Regions from separate parts of the Clostridium sp. 'deep sea' genome, predicted to be linked through region 2. Evidence: riboswitches for the same ligand, from Rfam matches in the RefSeq annotation. Region 2 holds a riboswitch; the other holds the start of a gene.
The links. Region 2 has a riboswitch for glycine ahead of IMX26_RS12560 (GrdX family protein). Riboswitches for the same ligand answer to the same signal wherever they lie in the genome.
Positions count from the first base shown of each region.

Region 1: it holds a riboswitch for glycine, as region 2 does, so the genes downstream of both, IMX26_RS08220 (trimeric intracellular cation channel family protein) here and IMX26_RS12560 (GrdX family protein) in region 2, are expected to answer to the same signal.

Region 1 is NZ_CP063353.1:1,748,326-1,753,046, reverse strand. Features, by position in the region: gene IMX26_RS08230 (hypothetical protein) at 433-837, shown strand; gene IMX26_RS08225 (aminotransferase class I/II-fold pyridoxal phosphate-dependent enzyme) at 899-1,936, opposite strand; gene IMX26_RS08220 (trimeric intracellular cation channel family protein) at 2,232-2,909, opposite strand; glycine riboswitch at 2,990-3,084, opposite strand; gene IMX26_RS08215 (M28 family metallopeptidase) at 3,402-4,721, shown strand, end outside.
Region 2 is NZ_CP063353.1:2,713,995-2,718,715, reverse strand. Features, by position in the region: gene IMX26_RS12575 (glycine/sarcosine/betaine reductase component B subunit) at 1-227, opposite strand, end outside; gene IMX26_RS12570 (thioredoxin family protein) at 282-599, opposite strand; gene IMX26_RS12565 (FAD-dependent oxidoreductase) at 907-2,127, opposite strand; gene IMX26_RS12560 (GrdX family protein) at 2,193-2,573, opposite strand; glycine riboswitch at 2,714-2,818, opposite strand; gene IMX26_RS12555 (type III pantothenate kinase) at 2,853-3,608, opposite strand; gene selD (selenide, water dikinase SelD) at 3,622-4,662, opposite strand; gene IMX26_RS12545 (LysR family transcriptional regulator) at 4,664-4,721, opposite strand, start outside.

The DNA of each region.
Region 1 (4,721 bases), 970 kb from region 2:
TACAATATGTACAAAATTTACTAAAAATATTACGTCTATATAAATATTAGGTCGCAAAAATATTTGTCATTAGCAAAACATTTCTCTATTAATTCATTGTTATTTCAATTTATATAAAGACATAGTATATTTAATTCTCCTACATAAAAGCCATAATAAAAATTAGAGAATAAGTTAATAAAAATTATTAAAATTAATTGGTGAATTTTGTTGTGGATTTTTAATGGAAAAATAAGAGTTGTTGAATAATGATATAATTTTAAAGAAATAATTACTACATAAATTAATAATTACTAAAATTAAATACAGATATTTAAGGAGGGGTATTTGTTATAAAAGTATTTTAGGAAGTGTGTGTTTATTTGATATTTTTTACATTTAGGAGAGGGCTAATTTTGTCATGGTAACAACATTATATAAAGGAGAGCAATTATGTATATTATTAATAAACAAAAATACGGAGTAAAAATGGCTTTTAGTGGCTTTATTCAAGAGAGTGAAATGAATAAATGGCTTGGAGAAGTAAAATCACTAGTTCCTAGTTTAGGTAAAGGCTTTAATGTTTTTATTGATATTAGAGAAATGAAAACACTGCCATCTGAGTCACAGGCACCTATGATTGAAGGTCATAAATTATTGTTAGAAAATGGACTAGACAAATCAGTAGTTATTTTAGAAGGTATTGTTACAGCAATGCAGTTTAAACGTTTAATGAAAAAAGCAGGTAAAGACAAGCAAAAAAGATATATCGATGCTGCCTCTAGTGCTACTTGGGAGACAACTGGCGTTAAGTGGTTAGTTGATGGCAAAGATCCAGATCGCAACACATATTTATAATATTGTGTTACATATAGATAATAAATAACACCCCTTTGGCTATTAAGGGGTGTATATTTTTTTATAACAATTTGTTTAAATCAGCAATAAACTGTTTTACAATACTTTCGGGAGTAGCCCAAGAAGTTACCAATCTAACTACTGAACTGTCTTCATTATGTTTTTCTATTACATAAAAATCATATTTTTTAAGAAGTTCCTTAACTAAACTATTGGGTAAGATTGCAAAAATAATATTACATGATGGTTTAGTTTTAAAAGTTATTCCACATTCACTTAATTCTTCACTTAAGATAGTTGCCATTTTGTTAGCATGTTTTGCCAAGTCAAAGAATAAATTATTTTTAAACAGTTCATAAAATTGAAGACCTAATAATCTACCTTTTGCTAACAAAGCACCTTTTTGTTTTAAACTATAGCGAAAATATTCTTGTAAGCATTGATTGTTAATAACAATGGCTTCACCAAGTAGTGCTCCGTTTTTTGTTCCTCCTATATAAAATACATCAGTTAATTTAGCACAGTCTGCTAACGTTAAGTCGCTGTAAGAAGAACTAAGGGCTGAGCCCAATCTTGCGCCATCCATAAATAAATACAGACCTAACTCATCACATACTTTTCGTAAATCACTTAGTTCCTGTTTTGTAAAAACAGCACCCATATCTGTAGCATTTGAGATATATACCATTTTTATTTTTACCATGTGTTCATCTGCATGAAAATTAACAGCTTTTCTAACCATATTAGCCGTAATTTTGCCATCTTTACAATCAACAGCATATACTTTATGTCCGGTTGCCTCTATAGCACCAGTTTCATGCACATATATATGACCGTTATCAGCCGATAACACAGCTTCATAAGGCCTTAAAATAGAGGATATAACTACTAAATTAGCTTGGGTACCTCCAGATGTAAAGTGAATTTGAGAATTTTTATTCTCTAAGTGTTTTGCAATAAGGTTTTTGGCACTTTTACAGTAATCATCTTCTCCATAACCGTGTTGCTGAACTAAATTTGTTTCAGTTAAAGCTTTAATAATATTTTGGTGTGCACCTTCACTATAGTCATTTTTAAAGCTATATAATTTTTTACTCATCCTTATTCTCCTATAGTAATTTTTAATGCTATTATACCAATAATATTATACAAATATAGTGGTGGATATCAATATTAATAATATTTAGTGATGGATTTAATTTCTATTTTTTTGTAGGGAATATTATAGCGTATAAAATTTATTATGTAGAGATGAATAATACTGATTAGTTATTTTAGTGGGAGGGGTTGGTTTGGCTATAAGTTTATGTTTGTAAACTATAGTGGTAGTTCTATAATAAACAATACATAAACCAGTAGCCAAACCAATGAATAATAACCAACTACCTAACTCATTAGCACCAGGATTTATCAGTACAATTTTCATCTAATTCATCTAAACATATTTTAGCCGTTGGTAGATTAAGCTGAAATCGCATAGATAAAATTCTTAGTGAAACTGTTGCTATAAAACAAAGGTACATAGCAAGCATTGTTGGTAATAAACTATGTGAAAAAAACATTATTGTAGCACCCGTGATGGATGCTAAGGCGTATATTTCTTTTTTTAAGATAAGGGGTATATTTCTAATAAAAACATCTCTAATAACGCCACCGCCAACTCCAGAAACAGTGCCCATAAATACTACGCTAAAAATATTGTTTATATCATGGGATATTGCTATCTCTGTTCCTAAAGCAGTAAAAGCTCCTAGACCTATAGCATCAAGGATTAATATTAGGTTTATGCCAAATTTATTTGTTTTGATCGAAAGAGTTTTTAAGATAATTGGGTATATAACAAAAGTTATAAGTGCTGTAATTAAACTTATTACAACATATTTTGGGTTTGTAAAAATAGTTGGAGGAAGTTTACCTATAAAGATATCACGCATTAATCCTCCAAAAGAAGCAGTAGTAATAGATAGTGTAATAACACCAAATAAATCAAGCTGTTTTCTCATGCCAGCCAAAGCTCCAGATATTGCAAATGCGACAGTGCCTATAATATCAAATACATTAAACCAAAACATAATAACTACTCCTTTCAGTTATAATACGCCTTTTATTCGCATGTACTAAAAAGAACAGGGAATAAAAAGCCTTTAATTGCTTTTTATTCCCTGTCCTTTTATCTGAAAGTTTCCTTATTAATCATAAGTTTCTTCGTCGATGCTCAATTAAATGAGTCTCTCCAGGGTAGTGTCAGATTATTGTTATTGACCTGAAAGTTTCAGAATAAGTTCAAGCAAAAATATTCCTTGCTTCTACGGTTATCTAAAAAGATATCTCCAATAATCATCTTCCACTTAAATTATTTTTGTTCATTCTATATATAATATTAATAAATGTCAAGTATGTTTTTATTTTTTTTGTAAAAAGATAAAATAATATGGTTGCTTAGCCATTAGTGATATAATATAAATGCTTAATTTTACTAGTTAAAAAAAAGGTCTAGCAGCCGATATTATTAATATAGATAATCGTTATCATTAAAAGTCTGAAAGTAAAAGAGGTGTTGAGAATTGAAGTATTTATTAACATCATTATTAATATTAATGATAATTGTCAGTGGTATTTTATATACCTCTGAACAAAATGCAATTAAAGAAATACCTCTTAGTTCCATAGTACACAAACCAGTAGATGATTATACCTATAATGTAATAAAAGAAATAACCTCAGCTTCATATATGGGTAGGTTACCTGGCACAGCCGGTAATTTAAAAACAGTTAAGTTTTTAGTAGAGCAGTTTAAGTCGTTAGGACTAACACCTCCTACTAAATATCCAGATTACTTACAAAGCTTTCAACAGGATTTAATGGTGGTAAATTCACCTGCTGTATTGATAACAAGCAGAAAAACAGGTGAGGTAACAGGTGAATATAATAATTTATCTGATTATAATGGGTTAGCATTATGGCCTCATACCATGATAAAGGGTGAAGTTAAGGCAGAGTTAGTAAATGTTACGAGCATGGAGCAATTAAGTAGAGCTAACAAAAAAATTAAAAATAAAGTTTTGTTAATTGACAAACGTTTAGCTTACGCTTTACAGTATGATGCTCGTCAGGCTGAGGGCATTGTTAACAAGGTTAAATCACTAAGCGGATACATAAAGGCCGCTATAATTAATTTTGATAATAAAAGAGATGGCTATTTTCATGTGAGTAAACAAATGAGGCGCTTAAATAGAGGTGGTAAAAAGCTGAATAATAAAAATGGACCTATTTTAATGTATTGCTCAAATGATGCCTACCCATACTTACAGGAGGCTGCTGAGAGAGGAGATTCTGCATATTTAAAGGTAGATTTCTCTTTAGAGAAATGTAAGAGCTCTAATGTTATTGGTATAATAGAGGGTACAAATCAAAAGAGTAAGAAACACCTAATAGTTGGGGCACATTTGGATCATATTGGAGACAATAAAGATGAAACATATAATCCTGGAGCGTTAGATAATGCCTCAGGAATTGCAGGTATTTTAGAAATTGCCAGAACCTTATTAGCAAAAGATGAAAGACCGGAGTATGATATTATTTTTATTGCCTTTAATGGTGAAGAAGAGTATTTTGCTGGTTCTAATCACTATGTGTCTAACCCATTAGTGTCATTGGATTATACAACAATGTTAAATTTTGATATGATTGGGGCAAAAGGAGCAGAGTATTTAGAGATATGTTATGCGGGTACAAACTCAATTAAGCTCAGTGAACAAATAGTAAATTATACAAAGAATATAGGTATTGCCTCAAGATCTAGTTATATATTGAGCAGTGACCATGTAACCTTTACGGTATGTGGAGTTCCTTCGGTAATGTTTAAACAATTACAAGAGATTCAA
Region 2 (4,721 bases):
CCTGGACCTTCAACTTTAACACGTGGTTCTATAACGTCTTTAACTGGCATAATTCTTACTGATTCACCCGGACGGGCTAATTCAATAGATACACTAGCAAGACGCTCATCTTCACTTAACAAAGCGATAAGCTCTTCCTTATTGACATACAGCGTGTGGTTTTTAACCTCAGTGTTAGAACCGAATTGTACATCTTCAATTCGGATATTACCTAGCTCCAAACGCATGACCTGTCACCTCCTGTATAATTATCATAAGATTAACTCTTATGATACTCGCTATTAACCTAGCAATTCATTTATTTTTGCTTCAACTTGCTCAGGTGTAATTCCACCAGTAAGCTCAGCTTTCTTCTCTCCGTTTAAATAAAAAGCTACTACAGGTAATCCCATAACTTTTTGACCAATAGCTACTCTACGTGCTTTAGTAATATCTAAACCACAGAATTTCATTTGATCTCCGTACTTTTCACCTAATTTTTCTACATGAGGTTTTAACTCTTTACAAGGCTCGCATTTTGGGCTCCAAAAATCAACTACAACCCAACCATTACCTTCTAATACTTCTGCGTTAAAGTTGGTTTTGTCTAGTGCTAGCATTTGCTACACCTCCTTCTCATTTTTATAATAACCTGCATTTTTTTATTAAATCTCGTGGCATACCACAAGAACTAAACAATATTTGTTCAGCTACTTCTCTTAATAACTAAATGGCTAAAAAGCATATTCATTACACTTTATTCATTAACCTAAAAGTTCAAAAAACTAAAGAGTATTAAAATTATTAGAGTTTTTGAAAATGTTTGCTGTCAAGGAGCTAGAAAATTTATGGCTGAAGCTATACGATTAAGTATGCTGAAGTCAGAAATTTTCGTACGACGATGAGAGCAATAATTTTCAGAAATCTCTATAGAGATTTAACTTTTGCTACTAATGCAGCTGTATCAATAGCTTCAGAATTAATTGTTTCAACAACTTTACCTTTGTTAAATAATACAATTGTAGGTATATTAGTAATGTTGTAACGATTAGATATTCTTTGATTTCTGTATGTGTCAATTTTAACTAATTTAACACTATCACCAAGCTCTTCAACAGCGCCTTCAATTTTAGGCATTGCAGCCATACTAGCTTCACTAGCTGGGCTCCAGAAAGCTACTAATACAGGAACATCTACTTCAATTACATCTTCTAAGAAGTTTTCTTCTTCGTGAATATATTTTTCTGCAACTGTAGCAGCTGTAGCTCCATCACCAGCAGCAGTAACAACTTGACGTAAATATTTCTGGCGACAATCTCCAACAGCAAAAACACCGTCTTTATTACTAGCCATTGTTTGAGGGTCTACCATTAAGTAACCTCTTTGATCCATTTCTAAAACGCCTTCAAAGGCTTGTGTGCGTGGAACTGTACCAACAAATACAAATACACCGTTTGTAGCTACATCATTAACTTCACCTGTATTAATATTCTTAACTTTAACCCACTCAACAATACCATCTCCACCAATTTCAGAAATTGTAGAGTTCCAAATCCACTTTAATTTATCATTTTTAAATGCACGCTCAGCTACTACAGGTGTTGCATCAACTTTACCTTCTTCGTGAATAACAACAATTGTAACTGTTTCGGCAAATTTTGTTAAGTACATAGCTTCTTCAATAGCAGCATCACCATTACCCAATACTACTACGTCTAATTCTTCATAAAAGTCAGCATCACATGTAGCACAGTATGAAACACCTTTACCTCTAAACTCGCGCTCACCAGGAATACCTAATACTCTTGGTTCTGCACCTGTAGAAATAATAATAGACTTAGTTTTGTATTCGCCCTTACGGCCTTTTATTGTTTTTACAAAACCCTCTGTTTCAATTCCAACAACATCTTCTCTAACAAACTCAGCACCAAACTTCTTAGCATGCTCAGCCATAGCTGCTGTTAAAGCAGGACCAGTTGTATGAATAGTTCCTGGCCAGTTTTCGATTTCTTCTGTTGTAGCCGCTTGACCACCAACTTGACCTTTCTCTAAAACAACTGTAGATAACTTAGAACGGCTAGCATATAATGCAGCTGTTAATCCACCTGGGCCACCACCAACAATGGCAACATCATAAACTTTAGACATGTGTAATCCTCCTACAAGTTAGTTGTTTGATTTGTTTTAACAAACCCTAGTAATAAAACCTTCCGTTAGTAAACCGATAAGCTTTTTAATGCCGAATCAAGCAAGCTTTGATCAATTACTTGAAAATCTTGTTTTATTCGCTCATTCCACTCTGGTAACGGGCGCTCCTCTAACATCTTTTTCGCTACTTTTAATGAACCTTCTATTACCGATAATGACTCATGATCTAAACCTGTTATTTCTTTACAAACTATAACTGATTTATAGGGAGTCTCGTTTGGCTTTACACTTCCCACTAACGGATGTGTTAGTAGTTTATGACCCAAATGAATATAATCACGTGCGGTATTTAATACTGCAAGCAAATCACCATTTACTGCTTCAACTTTATTATAGTTAGCAATAATGGCTGGATTATTACTTAGAATAAAAAACTCACCATACATTAGCATTCCCAAACCTTTCAATTTATCGCATAAAACTTAAAAAAATAAAAGACAGAAATAGCATAACCATATGCCACTCTGTCTTGTTTACCTGAGAGATTAATCTCCTTCGGTGTTACTTTAGTAACTCTCCAGAGGACTGTCCCTAAGCGGTCCTTTTGCCTGAGAGTTTCTAATTATTTTGGTAAAAAAACAATTATTGCTCCTTCGGCGCTTCTTTACGAAGTCTCTCCCGTTTAGCTCAACCAGCCTATTAAATTATATTATATCTATATTATACTAAACGTGTTTATCATCTGTCATCATTCTATACAAAATTTCTGCTCCTTGCAAGGTCAAATTAGGCATAAAAACATCTATTTCAGTTAAAAATTCATGTAATAGTTTACCAATTCCACCTGTTAATATAACAAATAGGTCTCCTTGCTCTTTTTTTATCTTTTTAATAAGGCCATCTACCAATGCGCAGTAACCATAAAAGATCCCCGATTGCAAACAGGGTACTGTTGCATTATTAATTATTTTTGTCGGCGCGTCAAGTGTTATTTCAGGTAAAAGTGGTGCTTTTTTTACTAAAGCATTAAGTGAAAGCTTCATACCTGGTACAATAGTAGTGCCTTTATACAATCCGTTGGCTTCAATAACACAAAATTTAGAGGCAGTTCCTAAGTCAACACTTAAACACCGTTTTTTAAATAAATGCAAATTAGCAACAGCATTTACATACAAATCTGCACCAAGCTCTTGAGGCTTAACTCCATTTTTTTCAAAGAATATTCCACCTATTTCTCTGGTGTTACTACAAAATATTTGTTGAGTAGTAATTTTTATTGATTGTAAAAACTCCCTTAACATAATCTCTATTTTAGGAACAACAGAAACTATCATAACTGCGCTAGGCCTTTCTAATGCTGTTATTTGCTTTTTCCATGTTTCTGTATCATATGTTTCAAAGCGTAGGGTTCGTGTCAATTTTTGATTTTTAAACAATCCCAAAACAATATTCGAATTACCTATATCTACTGCTAATAACACAATAATCTCCTAACTACTCAACTGTTATTGCTTTATTGCCTCTGGGTAACACCTTACCAATAACAGCAATAAAGTTTTCATTTTTATTAAACTCATCAATTATTAATGGTAGCTCGTTTACGTCCACAGCTGCCAATAAGCCACCCGAAGTTTGTGGATCAAATAGCACATCGTGCATTATTTCGGGCACATCACTATTAAATTCAATTCTTTCCCCGGCATAAGCTAAGTTATTATAGCCACCAGCTGTTAACAAGCCCATTTCTGCCATTTCAACTGTTTGAGGTAATAACGGAACAGCTTTAGCTGTTATTGAAATTGTAACATTACTAGCCTCGGCCATTTCAAGGCAGTGTCCCAACAAACCAAACCCTGTTATATCAGTAACGCCTGTAACATGATAGTTTTTTAAAATATCAGCTGCATATTTATTTAAGGTAATCATATTTTCGTGATATACATCAATGCTTTTTTCATCCACTAAGCCACCCTTTACTGCTGAAGCAATAATACCTGTGCCAATTGATTTGGTTAAGATAAGTATTTGACCTTCTTTAGCGGCAGCATTACTCCAGTATTTTTGTGGATGCACTATGCCTGTAACACTTAGTCCATACTTAGGTTCTTGATCTTCTACTGTATGACCGCCAAGCAGCGATACTCCTGCTTCAACAATTTTACTTGCACCACCATCTAAAACTGCTCTAAGAACTCCTGAATCAACACAGTTGATGGGAAAGGCCACAATATTAAGGGCTGTAAGAGGCTTTCCTCCCATAGCATATACATCACTTAAAGAATTAGTGGCGGCGACTTGTCCAAATAAATAAGGGTCATCTACTATTGGGGTAAAGAAATCTACTGTTTGCACCAACGCTTGCTCTTCATTTATTTTATAAACACCAGCATCATCGGCAGTCTCTAAACCCACTAATACATTTTTGTTTTGCATTTTGTTAATTCCATTTAATACATTTGATAAGGCACCCGGCCCAATTTTGCTTGATCAGCCTCCGCCCTTTGTCATAGATGTTAACTTAATGTCTTTAATCATTCTATTTCCCTCCATTCAGTAAAAGCTGCCAAAATGCACTGCCAACTCTACTTCTGTCA